3 regions of the Paenarthrobacter sp. NPDC057981 genome follow, and region 3 is predicted to be linked to each of the others. Evidence: riboswitches for the same ligand, from Rfam matches in the RefSeq annotation. Region 3 holds a riboswitch; each other region holds the start of a gene.

Region 1 (2,192 bases), on a different contig from region 3:
ATGACGCGCAAGCGCATGGGTACCGGCCTCCTTGAGGTCTTCGGTGAACAATGTGAGCATTGCGCAGGGCGCGGTGTGGTGACACACGACGAGCCCGTGGAGCATCGTCGTGCCAACGTGGCGGCTGTCGAGCAGCACCGTCCCAACACCGAGGCGCAACAGCCCACCGCACGCACGGAACGCAAGCGTCGTCGCGGCAAGGGAGGAGCGCAGGGGGCAGCCGAAGCACCCGCCCAGGTCCATTCGGCGCCCTCAGCTCCGGCTGCACCGGCGGCCCACCCGGAACCACAGGACCCTGCGCGCCAGGCAAAAGCTGAAGCGACCCGTGCAGCGCTGGCGACGATTGCCGCCGCAGCCCATGCAGCCCACCTGCACGATGACGAAATCCACAAGGCCGAAGAGCTTGCACGGGCTGCAGGACAGCACGAGGCCGGCGCAGGCTCCGTTCCTCCCGCGGCAGAGCATGCTCCGACGGACCAGGCCACTGAGGCCCACGATGCCGCCGTCCGTGAAGCCCGCTCCACCCCGGTGCTGCGCTTCGGCGGCGAAGAGGTTGCGCTGCCATTCGTTGAACACCATGACGAGCCGCAGACGTCCAAGCCTGCCATGAGCCTGGACCGTTTGGCCGAGGCGTTCTCGCACCTCGGTGCCGCTCCGTCCGCCGAGGACGAGGGCCCTTCGGAGAGTGCAGCGGACCTCAAGGCTCCTGCAGCCCCGGAAGCCGCTGCACAGGTTCCTGTGTCGGAGGAAGCTCCTGCGGCTTCGAGGGGTCGCCGAGGTCGCCGGAACCGCAGTGCCAGCAGGGCACAAGGTGCGGCCAATGAGACCAGTGTTGAGCACCATGAGGAATCGGCCACAGCTGCCCAGGGATCGGCGCACGAGTCCAAGGCGCCGGCAGAACCGGTCCGGAAACCAGCTTCGGAGGAACCCATCATCCTGGGTGTCGGCGTGCCGGCTTCCGAGCTCTGATCGACGTCCGCGGTTTCGAGGGCCCTGTAATATCCGCCAGGAGCGGGCATTGCGGGGCCCTTGCCTTTTTCGGTGCGTTAGGCTGGGGGACTGACACGGGGTGCCAGGCGTTGGGCCGGGCTGAGATCCAGACCCGTTGAACCTGTCCGGTTAGCACCGGCGAAGGGATGTCCTCATGGCTGAGTTGTCATATTCCTCTGTGTACCCGTTAGTGGCGGAGCACACGCAGACCCCGCGGGTACTGAGCATCGCAGGCTCCGATCCCTCCGGAGGGGCAGGAATCCAGGCAGACCTGAAGAGCATCGCCGCCCACGGCGGATACGGAATGGCTGCCATCACTGCCCTGACTGCACAGAACACCCAGGGTGTCAGTGCGGTGCACGTACCCCCGGTGGAATTCCTGCGGCAACAGTTGACCGCGATCAGCAGCGATATCGCCATCGATGCCGTCAAGATCGGGATGCTGGGGGACGCCGAGGTGATCAACGAGGTCCGCAGCTGGCTCGAGGAGGTGCGCCCCGCCGTCGTCGTTCTTGACCCGGTGATGGTGGCCACCAGCGGTGACCGCCTCCTGACGGAGTCGGCCGGCGATGCTCTTCGTTCCTTGCTGCCGTTGGCCGACCTTGTCACGCCCAACCTGCCGGAGCTTGCCATATTGTTGGGCGAGGCGGAGGCGGCCGATTGGGCCTCGGCTCTGGAGCAGGGCAAACGCTTGGCCGCGGAATGCGGAAACACCGTGCTGGTCAAGGGCGGTCACCTGGCTGGCTCGGAATGTCCGGACGCGTTGATCAACACAGGTGGCTTGCTGCAGCAGGATGTCGTCGAGGTAGCCGGTCCCCGGATTTCGACAAAGAACAGCCATGGCACTGGGTGCTCGTTGTCGTCAGCGCTGGCCACAGTCCAGGTGCGTACGGGTGACTGGGAAGCGTCGTTGCGCGAGGTAAAGCCCTGGCTGCTCCAAGCGCTGAGGGGGTCAGCTGAGCTGGAGGTGGGCCGAGGCAGCGGGCCAGTGGACCACTTCCACCACCAGCGCAAACTCCACACCGGCGGGTTCGCTGCCACTTTGTGGAAAGAAGCCGTTCCCGAGCTTGAAAGAATCCACGAGCTGAACTTCATCCAGGAACTGCAGTCCGGGCAGTTGCCGGAGACGGCGTTCAGCTACTACCTGGCCCAAGACGCCATCTATTTGAATGGCTATTCCAGGGTGCTGGCCCGGGCAGGTG
Region 2 (2,192 bases), on a different contig from region 3:
CCTTCTTCTTGTTCTCCGGGTAGCCAACCAAAGGCCGGCCCTGCTTGTCACGGGCATTACCTGTCAACGTGATGATGAGGTCCACGATCGACCAGATGCCGAACCCGCCGGCGGTCAGGAGCTTGGCTATGCCGGTGCCGATCTTGCCCAGGTAGAACCGGTCGACACCCAGTCCGCCCAGGAGCAAGGAGAGGATCCAGGTGACCACGAACGACTTTGCCGTTCCATCGCCGCCCGGAGGGCCGTAAGAACCCGAACCCGGCGTGGGTTGATAGCCGGAGTAGGGCCCACCTTGATAGGGGCTGCCATAAGGGGCAGGTGCGTTGGGGACCGGAGGAACACCCGCTCCTTGTCCGTTATCGGGCGCGGGCGGGTAATTCGGGTAACTCACGTGGACTTCCTTCAGTGGTGCGGGTGCGAGGTTTTGGATGGCGGACCGGCGGGGACCGGCCGTCGGGCAGCGTGGCCCGCGGGGTTGCCGCTAAGCGGCGTCGAGGGCTTCGAGCAGCGACTTCGCTGCCGCCGTCGGGTCTTCCGCCTCGGTAATGGCGCGGACGACGACGATGCGGCCGGCGCCGGCTGCGAGTACCTCTTCTACGTTGCCAAGGTCGATTCCACCGATCGCGAACCAGGGCAAATCAACGGCCCCGCCTGTGGTCTCTTCAGCGCGCTTGATCGCTTCTGCGGCATATGTGACCAAGCCGGTTCCCACGGCGTCGCGGCCGGGCTTGGTGGGCGTTGCCCATACCGGGCCAACACAGAAGTAGTCCAGACCCGGGTCGCTGGGCGAGGAGGTGATGGCCGCGTTCACTTGCTCGGGAGTGTGGGTGGACAGGCCAATGACGGCAGGGTGGGGCAGGAAGGTACGGGCGACCTCCAGGGGCAGATCCTTTTGCCCCACATGGAACACAGGAGCCCCGGAAACACTGGCAATATCGGCCCGGTCGTTGACTGCCCAGAGCCGTCCATGGCGTTCGGCAACGCTGCGCAGGACGGTCAGCAATTCCAATTCCTCAGCAGCTTCGATCGTCTTGTCGCGGAGTTGGATGATGTCCACTCCGCCCCGGAAGGCTGCATCGACAAAGTCTTCAAAATCGCCTTGGCGTTTGCGCGCGTCAGTGCACAGGTAGAGGCGGGCCGAGGCGAGGGATTCATGCTGGGTCATGGAAACCACACTAGTTCCTCTAAACTGGGCACGTACCGCGGGAGCCGCGACGACCATCATTGTGACCGTCCGGCTGAGAGGGCTTGGGAGCCGACCGCTTGACCTGATCCGGCTAGTACCGGCGTAGGGAAGGAAACAGATGGCAGAAGCCATTCACGCAGATGTCGCCATCATCGGCGGTGGGATCATTGGCCTGGGCATAGCCCATCAAGCACGGAAGCTGGGCCGCTCCGTGGCCCTCATCGACCCGGCGCCTGCCAGTGGCGCTACCTTTGCGGCTGCCGGAATGCTGGCACCGGTGAGCGAACTCCACTACCAGGAAGAAGACCTCCTGGACCTCATGCTCGAGTCATCCCGATTGTGGCCATCATTCGTGGGCGGCCTGCCTCAGCCCACGGAAGCCACCGGATACAGCACGACGCCGACCCTCGCCGTGGGTGCCGACGCCGCGGACCGCAGGGCGCTCGCAGACCTTCGCGCGGCTCAGCTTGCGGCGGGCCTGGAGGTCGAGCCGCTGTCCCTGCGTGAGGCACGGAACCGCGAACCACTGCTGAGCCCGCAAATTTCCTGTGCCTTCGACATTCGTGCGGATCACAAGGTTGATCCGCGGAAATTGGCGGCCCACCTTTTGGCGGCCCTTGCCGCGCATTCGCCGGACGATGGCAGCTGGGTGAAGGGGGCCGAAGATGGGTTCGCCGTTGAGGCCTCTGCCCGAGGGTTGTTGTGGGACGGGGACCGGGTTGCCGGCGTCGAGCTTGAAAACGGCGGCACCGTCCATGCCGCCGAAACGGTCGTGGCCAACGGGCTGGGAGCCCCTCACTTGCGGGGCCTTCCCGAGGGGCTCAGCCTTCCGGTCAGGCCGGTCTACGGAGACATCCTCCGCCTGCGCGTCCCGGCGCACCTCCGTCCGCTTGTAACCGCCACAGTCCGGGGAATGGTCCGTGGAGTGCCTGTCTACATCGTTCCGCGGGAAGACGGAACCGTGGTGATCGGCGCTACGCAACGCGAGGACAGTCTGTCTGCGACC
Region 3 (2,192 bases):
GTCGTCGAGCGCTTCGTGCACACGGGACCAGATCTCATCCCGGGGCACAGCCAGGTTCTCCGCACCGAAGGCGACGTCGTCGCCCACGCGCGAGAGGATCACCTGGGTTTCGGGGTCCTGCTGCATCAACCCGGCGCGGCCCCGCGACTCCCGGGGCGCGGCGCCGTCGATCAGCAGCGAGCCGGTCTCGTCCGAGTCGTCTTCCTCGTCACCCAGCACCCCGGCCAGGGCGTGCAGGAGCGTGGACTTGCCGGCCCCGGATGGGCCCAGCAGGAGGACCCGCTCCCCTGGTTCAATCCGCAGGTCCAGGCCCTGGATGGCTGGCGTGGAACGCCCCGCATGCCGCCACCCCCACCCCTCGGCGGAAATGGCGGCAGGCTTGACCGTGCCGCTCTGTGTGGCGGGCATCAGCTGAAGACTGGCTCCGAAGCGGCCTTGCGCGAGGCGAAGGAACTGAGAACGCCAGTCTTCGCCAGACCGCGGGTGGCGATCCAGGACAGTGCGCCGGCGATGATGGCGCCGGAAAGCGTGCAGAACGCGATGTAGGTCAGCTTGTCGATGGCCTCATAGGCGATGTTCCAGCCCCACGGGAGGAAGGAGTCGTTAAGGCCGCAGAAGAGTCCGGCACCTGCACCCGCGAGAAGCGACGTGGGCAGGTTGAACTTCTTGTAACGGAACGCCGCGAAGATGAGCTCCGCGCCGAGACCCTGCAGGATGCCGGAGATCAGCACCGTGGTGCCGTACTGCGAGCCCATGATGAGTTCGCCGGTGGCGGCCACAGCCTCGCAGAACAGGGCTGCGCCGGGCTTGCGGATAATGAGCATGCCCAGGACGGCGGGGATCATCCAGCCGCCGGCGATCAGGCCGGTCAGCGGCGGGTAGGCCGCGTTCATGGGGATGGATACGATCGCGGCGCCCTGAGACCAGGCCCAGAAGATCACGCCGCCGGCGATGGCGATGAGGGCTGCCACCACGATGTCTACAACTCGCCAGCCGTAACTGGTCTTCTTCACGTTTACCGTGGTCATTTTCTGCCTCCTGAGGTTACAGGAGGGGAAAGTGCTCCCCGGAGTCCACCTGGCTTGCGCCGTCCGGATCCGGACACTCTGAGAAGCTCGACTCCCTTGCGCCGGTACTAACCGGATCAGGTTCGAGGGTCTGCGGCTGTCCGCACTCTCAGCGCCCTCGCGTCTCCTGCGTGGTGCAGGATTCGACGGAGGCGCTCCCCTGTCGTTATCAAATCTGCCCTGATGGGCTGGTTCAGTTTACACCTTGGCGTGCTTGGGAGCCCGGGTGGGCGGGCAGGCGGGGTCATATTCCGTCCTTGCCCTTGCGAGGCCCGCTCTGCGCCCCATTCCTCGCCCGTGGCACGCAGAGCAGGCCCCGCAACGCACCTGCGAGAATGACTGCATGACGGATCTTCCCGGCTCCAGCCTTCCCGACACCACGCCAGTGTCCGAGCCACGCCTCGCAGCCAGCGTCATCCTGCTCCGCGATACCCCGTCCGGGCTCGAGGCGTTCGTCCAGCACCGGGTCAGCACCATGGACTTCGCTGCGGGGATGGTGGTGTTTCCGGGCGGCCGGGTGGATGCAACGGATCAGGCCGGATGGGATTACCCGGCGGAGCTGCTCCACAGCCACGCTGCCGCCTGGGCACAGAGTTCGATTTCCTCGGATCCAGCCCTGACGCAGAAGGCCGCGGGTACCGTCCTCGCTGCAGCCATCCGCGAGGTCCAGGAAGAGGCTGGGCTGGCCATAGAGGCCGCAGCCCTGCGCCCCTGGGCCAACTGGATCACTCCAGTGGATATGCCCAAGCGTTTTGACACCTACTTCTACATCGCGAAACCCGCACCGGAAGCGCAGCCTCGGCACCAGACCACGGAGGCCTGGCAATCACTGTGGATGCCTGTCAGCGGAATTTTGGCCGCCGAAGCTGAAGGCGGGCTTAAGTTGATGCCGCCCACCTATTACTTGCTCAAGGAAATCGCGGCTTTCGACTCCGTGGACGCCCTTTGGTCGGCCGAACACCCGGTGATCCCGGTGCTGGCGCCGGTCGGATCCTTGACTGCGTTTCTCAAGGAACGGGAGAACCGCAGGTAGCCTGCCGTACAGCTAGGCTGGGGGCATGAACCTCTTTTTCAAGCTGTTGGGCGCCGGAATTAGCCTCGGCGCAGGCTTTGTCGGTACCAAAC

The links. Region 3 has a riboswitch for thiamine pyrophosphate ahead of ACFVSI_RS05915 (ECF transporter S component). Riboswitches for the same ligand answer to the same signal wherever they lie in the genome.
Region 1: it holds a riboswitch for thiamine pyrophosphate, as region 3 does, so the genes downstream of both, thiD (bifunctional hydroxymethylpyrimidine kinase/phosphomethylpyrimidine kinase) here and ACFVSI_RS05915 (ECF transporter S component) in region 3, are expected to answer to the same signal.
Region 2: it holds a riboswitch for thiamine pyrophosphate, as region 3 does, so the genes downstream of both, thiO (glycine oxidase ThiO) here and ACFVSI_RS05915 (ECF transporter S component) in region 3, are expected to answer to the same signal.

What each region holds. Positions count from the first base shown of each region.
Region 1 is NZ_JBHVQI010000011.1:78,886-81,077, forward strand. It holds gene ACFVSI_RS12110 (Rne/Rng family ribonuclease) at 1-969, shown strand, start outside; TPP riboswitch at 1,056-1,154, shown strand; gene thiD (bifunctional hydroxymethylpyrimidine kinase/phosphomethylpyrimidine kinase) at 1,145-2,192, shown strand, end outside.
Region 2 is NZ_JBHVQI010000022.1:21,661-23,852, forward strand. It holds gene ACFVSI_RS17225 (TM2 domain-containing protein) at 1-391, opposite strand, end outside; gene thiE (thiamine phosphate synthase) at 482-1,165, opposite strand; TPP riboswitch at 1,193-1,314, shown strand; gene thiO (glycine oxidase ThiO) at 1,305-2,192, shown strand, end outside.
Region 3 is NZ_JBHVQI010000003.1:251,172-253,363, forward strand. It holds gene ACFVSI_RS05910 (ABC transporter ATP-binding protein) at 1-408, opposite strand, end outside; gene ACFVSI_RS05915 (ECF transporter S component) at 408-1,028, opposite strand; TPP riboswitch at 1,104-1,239, opposite strand; gene ACFVSI_RS05920 (NUDIX domain-containing protein) at 1,411-2,100, shown strand; gene ACFVSI_RS05925 (DUF4235 domain-containing protein) at 2,126-2,192, shown strand, end outside.